Regions from separate parts of the Brachybacterium sp. HMSC06H03 genome, predicted to be linked through region 1. Evidence: predicted binding sites of a transcription regulator. Region 1 holds the regulator's gene; each other region holds the start of a gene.
The links. The regulator LexA, encoded in region 1, represses DNA repair genes until DNA is damaged. The targets are predictions, from matches to a motif close to TCGAACANNTGTTCGA.
Positions count from the first base shown of each region.

Region 2: a site for LexA is predicted at 1,577-1,592, ahead of HMPREF3159_RS03955 (HNH endonuclease signature motif containing protein). Genes of this name have one in related genera too.
Region 3: a site for LexA is predicted at 3,932-3,947, ahead of recA (recombinase RecA). Genes of this name have one in related genera too.

Region 1 covers NZ_KV788892.1:796-7,091, forward strand. The annotation lists gene HMPREF3159_RS12160 (proteasome assembly chaperone family protein) at 1-830, opposite strand, end outside; gene HMPREF3159_RS12165 (HelD family protein) at 984-3,251, shown strand; gene nrdR (transcriptional regulator NrdR) at 3,439-3,927, opposite strand; gene HMPREF3159_RS12175 (LysM peptidoglycan-binding domain-containing protein) at 3,956-4,351, opposite strand; gene lexA (transcriptional repressor LexA) at 4,522-5,217, shown strand; gene HMPREF3159_RS12185 (ATP-dependent DNA helicase) at 5,257-6,296, opposite strand, start outside.
Region 2 covers NZ_KV788691.1:13,673-19,968, forward strand. The annotation lists gene rsmA (16S rRNA (adenine(1518)-N(6)/adenine(1519)-N(6))-dimethyltransferase RsmA) at 1-230, shown strand, start outside; gene HMPREF3159_RS03950 (4-(cytidine 5'-diphospho)-2-C-methyl-D-erythritol kinase) at 227-1,153, shown strand; gene HMPREF3159_RS03955 (HNH endonuclease signature motif containing protein) at 1,603-3,393, shown strand; gene HMPREF3159_RS03960 (ABC-F family ATP-binding cassette domain-containing protein) at 3,472-5,301, opposite strand; gene HMPREF3159_RS03965 (MarR family winged helix-turn-helix transcriptional regulator) at 5,398-5,934, opposite strand; gene HMPREF3159_RS03970 (TetR/AcrR family transcriptional regulator) at 6,021-6,296, opposite strand, start outside.
Region 3 covers NZ_KV788693.1:3,883-10,178, forward strand. The annotation lists gene HMPREF3159_RS04040 (FtsK/SpoIIIE family DNA translocase) at 1-1,959, shown strand, start outside; gene pgsA (CDP-diacylglycerol--glycerol-3-phosphate 3-phosphatidyltransferase) at 2,016-2,615, shown strand; gene HMPREF3159_RS04050 (CinA family protein) at 2,612-3,118, shown strand; gene HMPREF3159_RS04055 (helix-turn-helix domain-containing protein) at 3,317-3,622, shown strand; gene HMPREF3159_RS04060 (DUF3046 domain-containing protein) at 3,624-3,848, shown strand; gene recA (recombinase RecA) at 4,117-5,235, shown strand; gene HMPREF3159_RS04070 (regulatory protein RecX) at 5,239-6,000, shown strand; gene HMPREF3159_RS04075 (amino acid ABC transporter permease) at 6,062-6,296, opposite strand, start outside.

The sequences.
Region 1 (6,296 bases):
TCCTCGAGGGCGCTGACGATCTGGTGGACCTCGCCGTTCTGGGCGAGAGTGCCCTGCAGCGCGACGGTCGCGGCGTCGGTGAGGTCGCCGAGGTGCACGAGCGGGAGGTCGAGCTCGGCGGCGTCGCTCACCCGACGCAGCAGCGCGAGAGCGCCGGCGGGGAAGTCGGTGCGGGTGAGGTAGTGCGGGATCTGGGCGGCGTAGCCCATGGCCGGATGCCCGGCCCTCCCCAGCCGGTTCTCGAGCAGGGAGCTGAAAGCGGCGGGGATCACGAGCTCGGAGGAGCCCTCCTCCCCTTCTGAGGGGTCGGTGCCCGGCGCCGGCGTGGGGCGCGTGCCGGGCCGACCCAGCAGCGAGGGGTCGTTGGCGTGCGCGAACAGACCGATCGGCCGGGTGTGCGGGACCGCCATCGGCACGGCCTGCATGCCCACCACCCGCTCCACCTCGAAGTACTCCACGAGGTCGATGAGCGCCTCGGCGAGCCTCTTCCACTGCAGGTCAGGCTCCGGACCGTCGAGGAAGAGGAAGGGTCGGTCGCTCTCGTCGTACATCAGCCAGAGTGTGATCTCCGGGATCGTGACCTCGGAGAAGGAGGTGCCGTCGAAGGTTGCCTGGGGGCGGGAGCCGCGGTAGTCCAGCAGCTCGTCGGTCTCGAAGGAGACCAGGCGCAGGTGGCGCAGCTCGTCGCGGAGGTAGTCGGCGGCGATGCGGCAGGCGTTGCCGGCGTCGACCATGCCGGGCAGGGCGTGGACGAGGGTGAGTCCGGAACGGGGCACCGCCTCGAGGACCTCGGTCGACTCGAAGCGGTACAGATCTCGGGGATCGCGCATCGGGCTCTCCTCCCTCGCTGCCGTGGAGATGTCGGTGACCTGATGGCACACGCATCCAGGCGGGTCCACCATAATGGACCACCGTGCCTCGCCGACCCCGGGTCCGCCCGGGAGTGCGCGGCAGGAGGAGCAGCGACCGGAGGGGGCAGACCAGTGGACGGGACCGAGGAGCAGGTCGCTCGGGAGGCCGAGGAGCAGGTCGCTCGGGAGATCGCCCGGGAGCAGGAGTACGCCGATCTCCTCTACGCCCGGGTCGACGAGCTGATCACCCACGTCGAGCGGAACCTCGACCGGATCCAGGGGTCGCAGCAGGCCTCGACCCACCAGAACCGCTCCGAGCGCGACTCCTTCATGGCTCTCTACGAGGACCGCCTCGCCCTGCTGCGCTCCGTGTCCCGCAGCGTCGTCTTCGGACGACTGGACATGGACGACGCCGCACGCCACTACATCGGACGCATCGGCCTGTTCACCCCCGAGCGCGAACAGCTGCTGGTGGACTGGCGCGCCCCGGCCGCCGCCGCCTTCTACCGCGCGACCAGCACCGAGCGCCTCGACGTGCGCCTGCGCCGGCACCTGATCAGCCGCGGCCGCACCGTGGTCGGCCTCGAGGACGACGTGCTGGACCAGAGCGTGCTCGAGGATGGGGACCACGACGTGGTCCTCCAGGGCGAGGGGGCGCTGCTCGCCGCCGTCTCCGGCACGCGCACCGGCCGGATGGGCGACATCGTCGCGACCATCCAGGCCGAGCAGGACCGGATCATCCGCTCCGAGAACCGCGGCGTGCTCGTGGTCCAGGGCGGACCGGGCACCGGCAAGACCGCCGTGGCCCTGCACCGCGCCGCCTACCTCCTGTACACCCACCGCCGACGGCTCGAGCACACGGGCGTGCTGATCATGGCGCCCACTCCCGGGTTCCTGCGCTACATCGAACGCGTCCTGCCCAGCCTCGGCGAGTCCGGCGTCGTGATGATGACGCCGGGCGAGATGTTCCCCGGGGTCGAGACGTTCTCCCACGACGCCGACGACGTGGCGCGACTCAAGGGCGATGCCGCGATGGCGGAGCTGCTCTCCCGCGCGGTCAAGCAGCGACAGGCGATCCCCGAGAAGGACGTGAGGCTGCGGATCGACGGCACGCCGCTCGTGCTCACCCGGGACATGCTCCGCGCCGCGCGGCGCGAGGCCCGCGCCACGCACAAGCCCCACAACGCGGCCCGCGCCGTGTTCGTCCGCGCGGCGATGGACCGTCTGGTCGAGGCGTACGAGCGCGCGCTCGTCGCGCAGGGCTCCACGATCGTGCCGGAGGACCGACCGGATCTGCTCTCCGACCTCCGCCACGACCCCGAGGTGAAGCGGCAGCTGAACCTGGCCTGGCTCCCCTACACCCCGCAGGGCTTCCTGCGGATCCTGTTCGCGCGTCCCGACCGTCTGCGGGCAGCGGCGCCGCGCTCCCTCGCCGGTCGGGTCGACCTGCTGGTGCGCCCCAAGGACTCGCCCTGGACGGTCGAGGACGTGCCGCTGCTGGACGAGGTGGCAGAGCTTCTCGGCGAGGACGCCGCCCCGGCCGAGGCGAAGGCCAGGGACGACGCCGAGCGACGCCGGGCGGACGTGGAGTACGCCCGCAAGGTCATCGAGAACATCGACACCTCCGGCATCGTCCGGGCGGAGGACCTCGCCGATCAGGTCGGGCAGATCCGCGACGGCCGCACCCTCGCCGAGCGCGCCTCCTCCGAGCGCTCCTGGACCTACGGCCATGTCGTGGTCGACGAGGCGCAGGAGCACTCCCCGATGAGCTGGCGGGCGCTCATGCGCCGCGCCCCCACCAAGTCCTTCACCGTGGTGGGCGACGTCGCGCAGACCTCCTCCGCCGGCGGCACCGATTCCTGGACCGCGGCGCTGTCCCCCTACATCCAGGACCGGCTCCAGGTGGAGCACCTGACCGTCAACTACCGCACCCCGCGCCGGATCATGGACCGCGCGGTCGCGATGGCACAGGCCCACTCGCTGCCGGTCACCGAGGTCAGCTCGGTCCGGGACGGCGAGGAGGACCCGCTGCTCGAGCAGGTCTCCCCCGCCGAGCTCACCGCGCGCAGCGCCGAGGCGGTGCGCCGCGTGCACGATCGCCTCCCGGGACGGATCGCCGTCATCGCCGCGGCCGAGCGCCTCCGCGATCTCGCCGCCGCGATCGACTCCCTCGAGACCGTGCCGTCGGTCGGCATCGGCTCGGCCGGTGTCGACGACGAGGTCGCCGTGATGACGGCGCAGGACGCGAAGGGCCTGGAGTTCGACATCGTCGTGATCGTGGAGCCGGCGGAGCTGATCGACGCGCACGGCGCGGGCGACCTCTACGTCGCGATGTCGCGCTCCACGCAGCATCTCGGGGTGGTCCACTCACGGGAGCTCCCGGCCGGCATGGCGGGCTGAGCCCTCCGCCGACGCCCCCGGGACCTCAAGGCCCCGGGACGGCGATCGGCGGCCGTGGCTTCCCCTCCACGACCGCCGATCTGATGCGCACCTCGTCGGTGCACGAGGAATATCTTAAGCACAGTCCGGCCCCCTCCTGCACCATGTCCAGGGATCTCTACGGATCCGGGCAGACCGAGGACGGCGCTCAGCCCGTCGCGCCGCCCCCGGAGGTCGCCCCCTGCACCTGGGAGCCCTCGGCGCGCAGCCGCGCGATCGCGGCCTCGAAGTCGTCGAGGGAGTCGAAGTCCTGGTAGACGCTCGCGAAGCGCAGGTAGGCCACGAGGTCCAGCTCCTGGAGCGGCTGCAAGATCGACAGGCCCACCTGATGGGCGTCGATCTCCGCCTGCCCGCTGAGCCGGATGGTCTCCTCGACCCGCTGGGCGAGCAGGGCCAGCTGATCATCGCTGACCGGACGGCCCTGGCACGCCTTGCGGACGCCGGAGATGACCTTCGCCCGACTGAAGGGCTCGCTCACCCCGGACCGCTTGAGGACCGACAGCGACGCGGTCTCCGAGGTGGAGAAGCGTCGCGAGCAGCTGGGGCACTGACGGCGGCGCCGGATCGTCGCACCGTCGTCGGACGTGCGCGAGTCGACGACGCGCGAATCGGGGTGGCGGCAGAACGGACAGTGCATCCGCTCAGGGTACCGGTATGACCCCCGCTCAGCGCGAGGCATCCTCCAGCACGGGCAGCTCGAGCTGCTGACCGGCGGTGATCCGGCCCGTGGGCAGATGGTTGAGGCTGCGGACCTCGTCGACGAACTCGGCCTCGCCCATGCCCTCGGGGGCATGCTCGGCGGCGTAGTCCCAGAGGGTGTCGCCCGCCTCGACCGTGATCACGGCGGGCTGGGCGGACTCGGTGCCGGCGAGGGCGGCGGGGAGGTCGAGCGCGAGGAGGGCGATCGCGGCGACCGCGAGGCCGAGCAGGAAGGCGACGCCCGTGAGGAGGCGCCGCCCGCGGCGGGTCGGCTCGAGTCGAACACGCGGTCGAGCGACGGCCTCGCAGGCCTGCTCGTCCTGCCGCGGGAAGGGAAGGACCGTGGCGGTATGGGTACGCATCTCCGAACTCCTGTTCGATCGAATCTCTGTGCGACTGTAGTCCGCGGCGCTCGCGACACGCAAGAGGAGCATCGAACACATGTTTGGCATCCGCCGCGTGCCGCCCTACGCTGGGCCACGAGGACAACGGAACCCGATGGGTCCGACAGACGACGCCAGGAGACCGCACGATGACGCCGAGCACCCCCAAGCCGACCCGGGCCCGCGGCGAGGCGCCGGCCGACGAGCGCACCGCCGGCCTGACGCGCCGCCAGCGCCTCGTGCTGGAGACGATCAACGAGACCGTCGCCGCGCGCGGCTACCCGCCCTCGATGCGCGAGATCGGCGATGCCGTGGGTCTGACCTCGTCGTCCTCCGTCGCCCACCAGCTGCAGACCCTCGAGCGCAAGGGCTTCCTGCGCCGCGACCCCAAGCGCCCGCGCGCGATGGAGGTCGTGATGCCGGAGGCCGACGACGCCCCTGCCCCGCCCGTCGAGATCGAGCCCGGCGGCAGCTCGGTGAACGTCCCGCTGGTGGGACGGATCGCCGCCGGCATCCCGATCACCGCCGAGGAGCAGGTGGAGGACGTCTTCACCCTTCCCGAGCGCCTGGTCGGCGGTGGGGACCTCTTCCTGCTGCAGGTGGTCGGCGACTCGATGATCGACGCCGCGATCTGCGACGGGGACTGGGTGGTGGTCCGCTCGCAGAGCACCGCGGAGAAGGGCGAGATCGTCGCGGCGATGATCGACGGCGAGGCGACGGTGAAGACCTTCGTGCAGCGCGACGACCACGTGTGGCTGATGCCTCACAACCCGGCCTTCGCCCCGATCCTCGGCGACCACGCCGAGATCCTCGGCAAGGTCGTCGCGGTGCTGCGCTCGGTCTGAGCACCCGGGCTCGCGCGCCTCAGGAGCCCGCGGCGCGCCTCAGTAATCCGCGGCGAGCCTCCGGAGCGCGCCGAGGGCGACCTCGGGGTCGGCCGTCGGCCACAGCGGCGGCATCGACTCGCGCAGGAACGAGCCGTACCGCGCGGTCGACAGCCGCGGATCGAGCACGGCGACCATCCCGCGATCCGTCTCCCGCCGGATCAGCCGCCCCGCCCCCTGGGCCAGCAGCAGCGCGGCGTGCTGGCCGGCGACGGCCATGAAGCCGTTGCCTCCGAGCTGGGCGATCCGCTCCTGCCGGGCCGACATCAGCGGGTCGTCCGGGCGGGGGAACGGGATCCGGTCGATGGTGACCAGGCGCAGCGAGCGGCCGGAGACGTCCACGCCCTGCCACAGAGTGAGCGTGCCGAACAGGCTCGCGTCCTCGTCCTCCCGGAAGGTGCGCACGAGGTTCGCCATGGAGTCCTCGCCCTGCACCGCGACGGTCAGGTCCAGCCGTGCGCGGACGTGCTCGGCGGCGATCTCCGCGCCGCGGCGCGAGGAGAACAGGCACAGCGCTCCCCCGCGCGAGGCCTCCACCAGCTCGGTGAGGTGGTCCAGCATCGCCGGGGAGGGGCCGTCGCGGCCCGGCTGCGGGAGGTGGCGGGCGGTGTAGAGGATGCCCTGGCGGCGGTAGTCGAAGGGGCTGCCCACATCGATGCCCGCCCAGGCCCCGGAGTCCTCGGCGGCGGGGATCTCGTCCTCGGCGACCCGTCCGCGGCGGGCGAGGCCCACCTCCCCGGCGGCCGGCTCGAAGCGGCCGCCGAGGGCGAGCGTCGCGGAGGTCAGCACCACGGTCCGGTCCTCGAGGATCGCACCGCGCATCGCCGCGGCCACGCTCAGCGGCGCGACCTGCAGCGAGGCCCGGCCGGTCGCCTGCCCGCGGGAGACGGAGACGACGTCGTCCTCACCCGGGTCGCTCAGACGCTCGCACACGTCGATGATCTCCTGCAGGTTCGCCCGCACCGTCTTGCGCGCCCCGGCGGAGGAGTCGTCGCCGGCGTCCTTCGCGTCCGAGTGTGCGGTGCGCGCCTCGACGCGGA
Region 2 (6,296 bases), on a different contig from region 1:
GCAAGACCCTGCGCGCCGCGCTCGCCGGCTGGGCGGGCACCGCGGCACGCGCCGAGGAGATCCTCCGCGCCGCCGGGATCGCCCCGTCGGCTCGCGGGGAGACCCTCGAGGTCGAGCAGTTCCGCGCCATCGCGCACGCCGCGGCGGAGCAGGCCGAGGGCGAGGTCGGGACGGACAGGGCGACGGAGCGTCACGCGCTCGAGGACGACGCGACGGGAGCCGAGGGGTGAGCGGCGCCCTCGAACGGGTGGTCGTGCGCGCCCCCGGCAAGATCAACCTGTCCCTGCACGTCGGCGGTGTGGACGGCCGCGGCTACCACGCGCTCGCGACGGTGTTCCAGGCGGTCGACCTCTACGAGATCGTCACGGCGACCCGCGCCGACGAGATGGGCCTCGAGATCACCTCCGAGGTGCCGGGGGAGGTGCCGCTGGACGGCACCAACCTCGCCCTGCGCGCCGCGGAGCTGCTGCGCACCGAGTGCGGCGTGCGGGAGGCGGCGGCGCTCCACGTCCGCAAGCAGGTCCCCGTCGCCGGCGGCATGGCGGGCGGCTCGGCCGATGCGGCCGCGGTGCTCGTGGCGCTGGACCGGCTATGGGAGCTGGGCCTCGGCGCCGAGGCGCTGCGCACGCTCGGGGCACGGCTCGGCGCCGACGTGCCCTTCTCGATGCTCGGCCACACCGCGCTCGGCCGCGGCAACGGCGCGGACCTCACCACGGTGCTCACCCACGGCCGATGGACCTGGCTGCTCGCCGTCCCCGGCGGGCACCTCTCCACCCCGGAGGTCTTCCGGTGCTTCGACGAGCTCGTGCTCGCGGGCGGCCGGGTGCCGCCGGAGCGACCCGAGATCGACGAGCGACAGCTCCAGGCGCTCAGCGGCGGCAACCTCGAGCTGCTCGCCGACACCCTCCATAACGACCTCCAGGCCGCGGCGTTCGCCCTGCATCCCCGGCTCGAGGAGGTCGTCGAGGCCGCCGAGCGGCTCGGCGCGATCGGCGCGATCGTCAGCGGCTCCGGGCCGACGGTCGCCGCGCTGGTCGAGGACGAGGCCGCCGCGCGCACCATCGCGGCAGGCCTGACGGAGGCTGGTCTGGCGGAGTCCTGCCTGATCGCGCGGGGCTCGGCGCCCGGCGCGAGCGTGCTCGAGGAGAGCTGAGCCGGGCTGCGGATTGCCCTGCTCCGAGCGTGCTCGAGGAGTGCTGAGCCGGGCTGCGGCCTGCCCCTCCGAGCGCGGCCCCGTCCGGGTGCGGCATGGACGGTTCCTCCCCAGAGCAGGTTCATCCACAGCGTCGTGTCGAGGGTTCCTCCCCACGTGCCGGGTTTCCACAGTGCGCTGTCCACAATTCTGCGCGGAAGATCTTGGACGGCATCCGAGTTATCCACAGGAATCGACGTTGTTTGACATTCCGCCTAGGATTCAAACGCGCAGTTTAGGGCCCGGGGTGGGTGTGACTCTGCAGGTCGATGCGCGGGTCCTGGTGCTGCTGCCTGCCGCGACCGCTCACCTCCCCTCCCCATGGCCCGGTTATCCACACCGCGAAGTTCCTGGTCGGTAGCTTCATCGTGACTCTTCTGTTTCTCGAAGAGCCGTGCGAAAATCGAGGCATGTCGAAAGAATCCTCGAACGAGCGCGAGATCGCCGAAGGTGTCGCAGGTGCCTTCGGCGGTCACGGCCGCCCGTCCGGGGAGCACGGCCTCCTGTCCGGGGATCCGGCCGGCGAGCTCCCTCCTCGTGCGGACCGGCCGATCCGGATCGACGCCGAGCAGCTGACCATCGGCGAGCTCGACCTCCTCGCTGCCCGCGAGGTCCTCGCCGAGCTCGGTGCGCGGGGCTCCGCGCCCCTGGACTCGCTGGACATCGACGGGACGATGACTCTCCTCGAGGCCATCGTCGGCCTGGAGGGAGCGCTCGAGTCGCTGCGCACGCGGACGGTGGTGCACCTCGAGGATGAAGTGAAGGCGGACTGCCTCCGACGGGAGGAGAGCCCCAGACAGGCCGCGCTGGTGGCCCGCGCCGAAGCAGCGCGGGCGCTGAAGTCCTCTCGCGCGGTCGCAGGGCGCACGCTCGCGACCTCCCGCCGGCTGGTCCGCAGCATGCCCGGGATGATCTCGGCGCTCTCCTCCGCGCGCATGCTCCCGCAGTCCGCCCACAAGGTCGGCTCGGTCCTCGGCCCGGCGACCCCGGAGCAGCGCCGACAGGTCGATACGATCCTCACCTCCCGGCTCGCCGAGCTCGAAGGATGCGGGCCTCAGCAGTGGGGCGACGAGGCGGCGAAGGTCCTCCACGCCCTCGACCCTGCCGGTGCCGCCGCGCGCCACCAGGCCGCGAAGCGGGAGCGGCACGTGACGGTGCGGCGCACCGACCACGGGATGGCGCGGATCACCGCCCTCGTCCCCGGCATCGACGGCGCTCGGATCCGCAAGGGACTCGACGTCGCGGCCGAGAGCGCCCGCGCCCAGGGCGACCGGCGCGGCCACCAGCAGATCATGGCCGACCTCTTCGCCGACACGCTGATCGGCCGCGGAGACGGCATCGACCCCACGACGCTCGATGTCGGGATCGTCATCACCGACCGCTCCCTCCTCGCCCCCGCGCACGCCGATGCCGCCCTGGTCGAGGGATTCGGGTCCGTGCCCTACGACCATGTGCGCGAGGAGATGCTCCGCGCGGCCCAGGCCGAGGAGGACACCGACCTCGCCCTCACGATCCGTCAGCTCTACGCCGATCTCGACCACGGCGACCTGGTCGCGGTGGAGTCACGATCGCGGACGTTCCCCGCGGCGCTGACCAGGTTCCTCACCCTCGCCCACCAGACCTGCCGCGGACCCCACTGCGACGCTCCGATACGGCAGATCGACCACATCACCCCCTGGTCGCAGGGCGGAGAGACGTCCCTCGACAACGGGAACGGCCTCTGCGCCGCATGCAACCAGAAGGAGCTCGCCGGGGAGACCGCACGCGTGGTCCGCGACGAGGACGGCGTGCGCCGCACCGTCCGCTGGACCACCCGTCACGGCCGCAGCGCGACCCGCGGGGCGATCAACCTCGATCCGCTCGGCACCTACCGACGACGATGCGCATCCGCGAGTCGCGCATCCGACACCGATGTTCCGAGAAGCCCCGCGACGGCAGAGCATGCGGCGAGGGAGCGGATGACGGAGCACCGCACGACCGGCGAGCGCGCGGACCGCCGATGCGACGCGATCAGCCCTGGGAACAGTGGGCGCGAGAGACTGCCGCTGGCGAACGACGAGTCCGGAGATCTGATGACCCTGCAGCGCGCGCTCACGGATCTGCGCCTGCGGCTCACGGACATCCCGGATCCACACCGGATCCACCGTCTCCCGGGCTACCCGGGTGACTGGATCGTGCGACGCGGCAGTCGGGGGAGATAGTCAGGAGGAGATGAGCAGATCCGGGAATCGAGGATCCCGAGTGCCGTGCGCCGGCCGACCTCAGCCGGGCGTCGACGCTCAGCCGAGCTGCTCGGACAGCTCCAGCCAGCGCTCCTCGAGCTCCTCGTTCTCCCGCTCGACCTCCTGCAGCTGCGCGGTGATCTCCTGCAGCCCCTGGTAGTCCGACTGGTCGTGCCCGGCGAGCTTCGCGTGCAGGGACTCCGTCTGCTTCTCGAGCTTCTGCATCCGCCGCTCGATCGCGCCGAGCTCCTTCTGCGCCGCATGCGCCTCGGCGCCGGCGAGGGCGGGAGCACCCGCGGAGCTGCCGCCGGACCCGGAGCCGGCAGCGCCGGAGGAGCCCGCGCCGGTCGCCCTGCCCGAGGCCGAACCCGCCGCGGCCTCCTCGCTCGCGGCGCGCAGCGCGAGATACTGCTCCACACCGCCCGGCACGTGCCGCACCGTGCCGTCCAGCACCGCGTACTGCGTGTCCGTGATGCGCTCGAGCAGGTAGCGGTCGTGCGAGACCACCAGCAGCGGCCCGGGCCAGGTGTCCAGCAGGTCCTCCATCGCCGCGAGCATGTCCGTGTCCATGTCGTTGGTCGGCTCGTCCAGCACCAGCACGTTCGGCTCCTCGAGCAGCGTCAGCAGCAGGTCGAGCCGACGCTGCTGACCACCCGAGAGCGCCTTGACCTGCACCTTCTGATGCGCCGCGGTGAAGCCCAGACGCTCGAGCAGCTGACCGGGGGAGACCTCGTCCTTGCCGGCCGTGAACGTGGTGCGGTATCGCCCCACGACATCGCTGACCCGGGAGTCCAGATGCTCCTGCAGCCCCTCGAGCCGCTGGGAGACCTGCCGCACCGTCACGGTCTTGCCGCGCTTGACCCGCCCGGCGAGCGGCTCGAGGTCCCCGGTGATCAGCGCGAGCAGCGTCGACTTCCCGGCCCCGTTCGGGCCGAGGATCCCGATCCGGTCCGCCGGGCCGATGTGCAGGGTCACGTCCTCCAGCACGGTCGTGCCGCCGTAGCCGGCGTCGACGTCGAGCACGTCGATCACGTCGCGGCCCAGCCGCGAGGTCGCCAGCTGGGTCAGCGCGACCGTGTCGCGCACGGGCGGCTCGCCGGCGATGAGCTCGTTCGCCGCGTCGATGCGGAACTTCGGCTTCGAGGTCCGCGCCGGCGCGCCGCGACGCAGCCACGCGAGCTCCTTGCGCATCAGGTTCTGCCGCTTCGACTCGATCGCGGCGGCCTGTCGGTCTCGCTCGACCCGCTGCAGGACGTAGGCGGCGTACCCTCCCTCGAAGGGCTCGACGATCCCGTCGTGCACCTCCCACATCCGGGTGCACACCGCGTCGAGGAACCAGCGATCGTGGGTGATGACCACCAGCCCGCCGTCCTTCTCGCTCCAGCGCCGCCGCAGGTGCTCGGCGAGCCAGGCGATGCCCTCGACGTCGAGATGGTTCGTCGGCTCGTCCAGCAGCAGCACGTCCCAGTCGCCGACCAGCAGCTCCGCCAGGTGCACGCGGCGCAGCTGCCCGCCCGAGAGGTCCGTGAGCGGCGCGTCGAGAGCGATGCCGCCGAGCAGACCCGCGAGCACATCGCGGATCCGCGCGTCGGAGGCCCATTCGTACTCGGGCCGGTCGCCCACCACGCGGTCGCGCACGCTCGCCCCGACCGTCGCCTCGTCCTGCTGGGTCAGGACGCCGAGGCGCACCCCGCCCCTGACCGTCACCCGTCCCTCGTCAGGCTCCTGCGCGCGGGAGAGCAGGCGCAGCAGAGTCGACTTGCCGTCGCCGTTGCGGCCGACGACGCCGATGCGGTCGCCCTCGTCGATGCCGACGGTGACGTCGTCGAGCAGCACGCGATCGGGCAGCGCGACGTGGAGGGACTGGGTGCCGAGCAGATGAGCCATGCGGGTGGGGTCCTCCTGGGGGACGGGGAGCGGAGTCGGAGGGGGAGTGTCGGGGCGGCGCGGGAGCGGACGCTCACCGGGTGCCGTGCGCCGGCCTCAGGCTCCGAGGGGGTCGTCGGACTCGAAGGTGAGCAGCAGGGTGCGGAGCATGCCCGCGAGCTCCGCCTGCTCGGCCGCGGCGAGCGGGCCGAGCAGCTCCCGCTCCGCCTCGAGCAGGCGCTCCATCGCGGCGTCGACACGGGCCACGCCGTCGGGGCGCAGCCGCACCTCGACCGCTCGGCCGTCGTGCGGGCTGCGGTTCTTCGAGACCAGGCCGCGGGTGACCAGCTTGTCGATGCGGGTGGTCATGGTGCCGCTGGTCACGAGCGTCTCGTGCATGAGCGCGCCGGGGGAGAGGGCGTCCTCGCCGCTGCGGCGCAGGGCGGAGAGCATGTCGAACTCCCAGCCCTCGAGCCCCGCCTCGGAGAAGGCCTCGCGTCGGGCGATCTCGAGATAGCGGGTCAGTCGCGAGACGCGGGAGAGGACCGCGAGCGGCGAGACGTCGAGGTCCTCGCGCGCGAGCTCCCAGCCCGCGAGGACGCGGTCGACCTCGTCATGGGGCGGCGCGGCGTCGTGCGCAGGCGTGGTGGGCATGGGGCGAGTCTAGGTTCTCGGTCCGGGCCGCGGTCGACACGGGTGACACGGGCGACGCAGACGATGTGCCGCTCAGGCCGCGCAGCTCAGCCCTTCGTCTCCCCGCGCAGCTCGGGATTCTTCTCCAGCGAGCTCAGCCCGAACCAGGAGAGGTTCACCATCCGCGCGGCGACGACCTCCTTCGAGGGCTTGCGGGTCTCGAGCCACCACTGGCCGGTGTAGGCGACCATGCCCACCAGCATCTGCGCGTACAGCGCGGCGTCCTTGATCGGGTACGAGTGCAGCCGCAGCTGCCTCGCCAGGATCACCTCGACGCGGCGCGAGACGTCTGTGAGCAGGGAGGAGAAGGTCCCCACGGAATG
Region 3 (6,296 bases), on a different contig from region 1:
GCCAAGGCAGGACCCGGCGGCCCACGCCGCGGCGCCCCCGAGGACGCGACCGAGGTCTTCGACGTGGTCGAGGACGAGAACCAGCGCGCCAAGACCTTCCCCAGCGGCGACGAGGCGCCCACCGCGGCGCTGCCCGCCAAGGGCGCCCGCGGCGGGGACCGCACCACCCCCATGCCCACCAAGAAGGCACCCGCCGCCGCGGCGGCGGAGAAGCCCGAGGATGCCCCCGAGCTGGTGCACCCGCCGATGGGCGACCTGCCCCGTGCGGGCGAGCAGCTCGAGCTCTCCGGCGACGTGGTCTACACCCTGCCGGAGTCCTCCTTCCTGCTCGAGGGGCCCCCGCACAAGACCCGCTCCGAGGCCAACGACCAGGTGGTCAGGGCGCTCGAGGAGGTCTTCGAGCAGTTCAAGGTCGCCGCCGAGGTGGTGGGCTTCTCCCGTGGCCCGACGGTCACCCGCTACGAGGTCGAGCTCGAGCCCGGCACCAAGGTCGAGAAGGTCACGGCGCTCGACAAGAACATCGCCTACGCGGTCGCGAGCTCGGACGTGCGCATCCTCTCGCCGATCCCCGGCAAGAAGGCGATCGGCATCGAGATCCCCAACACCGACCGCGAGACCGTCGCGCTCGGCGACGTGCTGCGCAGCCAGGTCGCTCGCCGCAACGAGCACCCGCTGGTGATGGGTGTGGGCAAGGACGTCGAGGGCGGCTACGTCGTCGCGAACCTCGCCAAGATGCCGCACCTGCTGGTCGCGGGCGCCACCGGCGCCGGCAAGTCCAGCTTCGTCAACTCGATGATCACCTCGATCCTCATGCGCGCCACCCCGGAGGAGGTGCGGATGGTGCTGGTGGATCCCAAGCGCGTGGAGCTCACCATCTACGAGGGCATCCCGCACCTGATCACCCCGATCATCACCAACCCGAAGAAGGCCGCCGAGGCGCTCGAGTGGGTCGTCAAGGAGATGGACGCGCGCTACGACGACCTCGCCGCCTTCGGGTTCAAGCACATCGACGACTTCAACAAGGCCGTGCGCGCCGGGGAGGTGCAGGCCCCCGCCGGCAGCGAGCGGCGCCTGGCCCCCTACCCGTACCTGCTCGTGGTCGTCGACGAGCTCGCGGACCTCATGATGGTCGCCCCCCGCGACGTCGAGGCCTCGATCCAGCGCATCACCCAGCTCGCCCGTGCCGCGGGGATCCACCTGATCCTCGCCACGCAGCGCCCGTCGGTCGACGTCGTCACCGGCATCATCAAGGCGAACGTGCCCAGCCGGCTCGCCTTCTCGACCTCCTCCCTGCAGGACTCCCGCGTCATCCTCGACACGCCCGGCGCGGAGAAGCTCATCGGCCAGGGCGACGCCCTGTTCCACCCGATGGGCAAGGCGAAGCCGATGCGCGTCCAGGGCGCCTGGGTCAACGAGTCGGAGATCCACAAGGTCGTCGACCACGTCAAGACGCAGATGACGCCGAACTACCGCGAGGACGTCACCGTCGTCGCGGAGAAGAAGCAGATCGACGACGACATCGGCGACGATCTCGAGGTGCTGCTGCAGGCCGCGGAGCTCGTGGTCACCACGCAGTTCGGCTCGACCTCCATGCTGCAGCGCAAGCTGCGCGTCGGCTTCGCGAAGGCGGGCCGGCTGATGGACCTGCTCGAGTCCCGCGAGATCGTCGGCCCCTCCGAGGGATCCAAGGCCCGCGACGTGCTCGTCCACCCCGACGAGCTCGGCACCGCGATCGCCCGCATCCGCGGGGAGGAGGGCCCGAGCGGGGAGGGCGACGAGCCCTACGGCGCCGACCAGGCCGTGGACCTCGAGTCCGAGCCGACCGAGCCTGTGGGCGAGGGGAGTGCCGACCGGTACGGCAGCGACCTGCTCGCCGACGACGGCACCGAGCCCGCCGTCGACTACTACGACGAGGACGACGAGGAGAGCGAGGACGCCTGGAGCCTCACCGGCCGCTGAGCGTCCCGCCCTCGTCCTGCCCTCGTATCCCGTCCCGCCGCACCCCAGGAGCACCGATGACCACGAAGCCCGAGGCCGAGGTCCCGCTGTGGAACATGGCCAACATCCTCACCATGCTGCGCTGCGTCATGGTGCCGCTGCTGGTGGTGCTCGCGATCCTCCACCCGGACACCGTACCGGGCCGCCTGCTCGTCGCCGCGGTGTTCGTTCTGGCGATGATCACCGACTTCGTCGACGGGCACCTCGCCCGCAGCCGCAACCTGATCACCGACTTCGGCAAGATCATGGACCCGATCGCGGACAAGGCGATCACGGGCGCGGCGCTGATCATGCTCTCCGTGTGGGAGTACGTCCCCTGGTGGATGACCGTGCTGATCCTGGTGCGCGAGATCGGCATCACCGTCATGCGCTTCACCATCCTGAAATACGGGGCGCTGCCGGCGAACATGGCCGGCAAGGCGAAGACGATGGTGCAGTCCATCGCGATCACCTTCTGCCTCATCCCCTTCGAGCTGTGGTGGTCCCCGGCGCGCTGGATCGGCCTGGCCCTGGTGCTGCTGGCCGTGGTGCTGACCGTGTGGTCCGGCCTGGTGAACCTCAAGGACGGCCTGCGCCTGCGCCGTGAGGCGCTCTCGGCGGGGACCGGGCAGGCGTGAGCGGGACCCCCGCCGCGGTGACGGACGCCGCCGCGGTGATCGACGCGGCACGCGAGCGCGGCTGGTCCCTCGCGACCGCCGAGTCGCTCACGGCCGGCGCGGTCGTGGCCCGACTGGTCGACGTGCCCGGTGCGAGCGATGTCGTCGCCGGGGGAGCGGCCTGCTACTCCTACACGGCGAAGAGCCGAGTGCTCGGCGTGGACGCCGGGCTGCTCGAGCGCACCGGCGCGGTGACCGCGGAGGTCGCCGCAGCGATGGCCGAGGGCGCGCAGCGGCTGTACGACGCCGACCTCGCCGTCTCCACGACCGGAGTGGCCGGCCCCGGCCCCGACGCGCGAGGTGTGCCGGAGGGCACGGTGCACCTCGGGATCGCCCGACGCGGCGGTCCCGCCCGCACCCGTGAGGTCCGTCTCAGCGGCGGGAGAGCCGAGATCCGGGCCCTCGCCGTCCAGGAGGCCCTCGCCGAGCTCGCCGCCGAGCTCGCCGATCCGTCCGAGTCCTGATCAGCCGGGGATGACGCGGTCCTCTCCTCCCCGACGTCCACCGTGCACATCTCCAGCGAACCCTCGGACGTGGCCCACTACACTCTGGGGAACACTCTCGCGGGAGGACGCGTTGGGCTCCATGTGATGACGGCGACGTACCGCATCCCAGAGGTGCATGAGAAGTTCATCCAGAGTCAGAGGAAGGGAGGAAGGTCGATGATCCTGTTCCGTCAGGAGCTGGGGGACGTGCTGCGCGATGCGCGCCGCGCCCAGGGCCGCACGCTGCGGCAGGTATCCTCCGACGCACGCGTCTCGCTGGGCTATCTCAGCGAGATCGAGCGCGGGCAGAAGGAGGCCTCCAGCGAGCTGCTCGTCTCCGTGACCGACGCCCTCGGTCTCCCGCTGTCCTTCGTGCTGCGCGAGGTCTCCGACCGCATCGCGGTCGCCGAGCGCGTGACGATCCCGGACACCGTCCCCGAGGGCCTTGCCGACGGCACCGCGCCGCTGGTCGGCGCCAGCTGAGGTGCGGCACAGCGAGTTCGCGGAGCTGGCCGATCACGTGTTCGGCCCCGCGCTGGCCCGCACCTTCACCCACGACCTCGTGCTCGAGGAGGTCGGCGGCCTGACCGCCGCCGAGGCCCTCGAGCACGGGGTCGCCGTGCGTGCGGTGTGGACCGCGCTGTGCGAGGCGATGGAGGTCCCCGAGTCCGCCCGCTGGGAGATCCCCGTCGAGCAGCGACGACGCTGACGTCCCCCGGAGCCGGCGTCGCCGCCGGCGCCGCAGGATCGCTGCGGAACACGCGGCGCGACACGCCCGCGGCCGACTTGAGTTCGAACGTCTGTTCGGTAGTCTGTGTCCGTCGGTCCCCGGGCATCGTGCCCGCCTCAGCACCTCTCCTCCTCAGCGCCCCGTCATCCACAGGGGCGCCGGGGCAGCGGCGAATGTCGGGGTCGGCGCCTACTGTGGCCGCAAGGTCACCACGTCGGCCCACCCGGCCCTCAGGAAGGAACACCCCATGGCTGCATCGAAGTCCGCCCCCAGGTCCACCTCGAAGGATCGCGGCTCCTCCCTCGACAACGCCCTCGCCCAGATCGACCGCCAGTTCGGCAAGGGATCGATCATGCGGCTCGGCGACGACACCCGCCCGCCCGTCGAGGTCATCCCCACCGGCTCGGTCGCGCTGGACGCCGCCCTCGGCGTCGGCGGCCTGCCCCGCGGCCGCATCGTCGAGATCTACGGTCCGGAGTCCTCGGGCAAGACCACCGTCGCCCTCCACGCGGTCGCCAACGCGCAGCGCAACGGCGGCATCGCCGCGTTCATCGACGCCGAGCACGCGCTGGACCCCGAGTACGCCAAGAAGCTCGGCGTGGACACCGACGCCCTGCTCGTCTCCCAGCCGGACACCGGCGAGCAGGCCCTAGAGATCACCGACATGCTGATCCGCTCCGGCGCGCTGGACATCGTCGTGGTCGACTCCGTCGCCGCGCTCGTGCCCAAGGCCGAGATCGAGGGCGAGATGGGCGACTCCCACGTCGGCCTCCAGGCCCGCCTCATGTCGCAGGCGCTGCGCAAGCTCGCCGGCGCGCTGTCCTCCTCGGGCACCACCGCGATCTTCATCAACCAGCTGCGCGAGAAGATCGGCGTCTTCTTCGGCAGCCCCGAGACCACCACCGGCGGCAAGGCGCTGAAGTTCTACGCCTCGGTCCGCATGGACATCCGCCGCATCGAGACCCTGAAGTCCGGCTCCGACGCCGTCGGCAACCGCACCCGCGTCAAGGTCGTCAAGAACAAGATGGCCCCGCCCTTCAAGCAGGCCGAGTTCGACATCCTCTACGGCGAGGGCATCTCCCGCGAGGGCGGCCTGATCGATCTCGGCGTGGAGCACGGCGTGGTCCGCAAGTCCGGCGCCTGGTTCACCTACGAGGGCGACCAGCTGGGGCAGGGCAAGGAGAACTCCCGCCAGTTCCTCAAGGACAACCCCGATCTCGCCGCGGAGATCGAGGAGAAGATCCTGCGCACCCTCGGCGTCGGCAAGTACGGCGCGGAGCAGTCCGCCCCCGAGGCCGAGGTCGGAGCCGAGGACGTGCTGGGCGAGGACGAGTTCCTCGACGAGGACGTCCCCGCCACCATCTGAGCGATGACTCCTCGGCACCACCCCGGCGGCGCCGGCGATCAGCAGGTCGTCGGCGCCGCCGACGTCCCCGCACGGTCCGGGGGCGCGGACCCGCACGCAGCCCGGTCCGTGACCCGCTCCCGGGGCTCGAGCTCCCCGGAGGAGGCCCCCGCCCGGCGCCCGCACCCTGCGCAGCAGGTGACCGAGCAGCTCGCCGCGCGCACCCGCGAGATCCTCGAGCGGCCCCGTCCCGAGCAGAGCGAGGAGCAGCGCGCCCGCGAGAAGGCGGTCGTGCACGAGTGCCGCTACCTGATGCGTCTGCTGTCCACGCGGCGCCGCTCCGAGGGCGAGATGCGCGGCCGTCTCGCCGAGCGAGAGGTGCCCGCGGGCGTCGCCCACGAGGCCATGGCCCGGATCGCCCGCGCCGGCCTGATCGACGACGCCGCCTTCGCGCACGACTGGGTCGAGCAGCGCCGCGCCCTGCGCGCCCTCGGCGACGAGGCGCTGCGCCGCGAGCTCGAGGCCCGACGCGTCGACGGCGAGCTGATCGAGGCCGCCCTCTCGGACGGGCAGAGCGACGAGGAGCAGCGCTGCCGCGAGCTGGTCCGCTCCCGCCTCGACCACCGCGACCGGGCACGGCTGCGCGAGGAGCGCGACGGCAGCCACCGCCGCCGGCTCTCCCGCCGGCTCGATGCGCTCCTGACCCGCAAGGGCTATCCCGGTGATCTGGCCGTCCACGTGATCGCGGGGGAGCTGCGCGCCGCCGCCGAGGACCCCGCCGCCTGAGCACGGCCGGCGGTTCGCGGCCAGAGGGCCGGGGAGGACGGCAGACCTTCGCGCTGCCCGGTCAGGGCATCGGCGGCGTGCCCACCACCCGGGCCGGGGCGCGACGGGCGAAGCTGCTGCGGCGCTGCACCCACACCGCCAGGCGCGACAGGCTGATGTTCAGCGCGATGTACACCGCCGCGCCCACGGTCAGCAGCGGCAGCAGGTACTGCGCATTGGTCAGCGCGTCCGCCACCCGGCTCACGCTGCGCAGCAGCTCCGCGTAGCCGACGATGTAGCCGAGCGAGGAGTCCTTC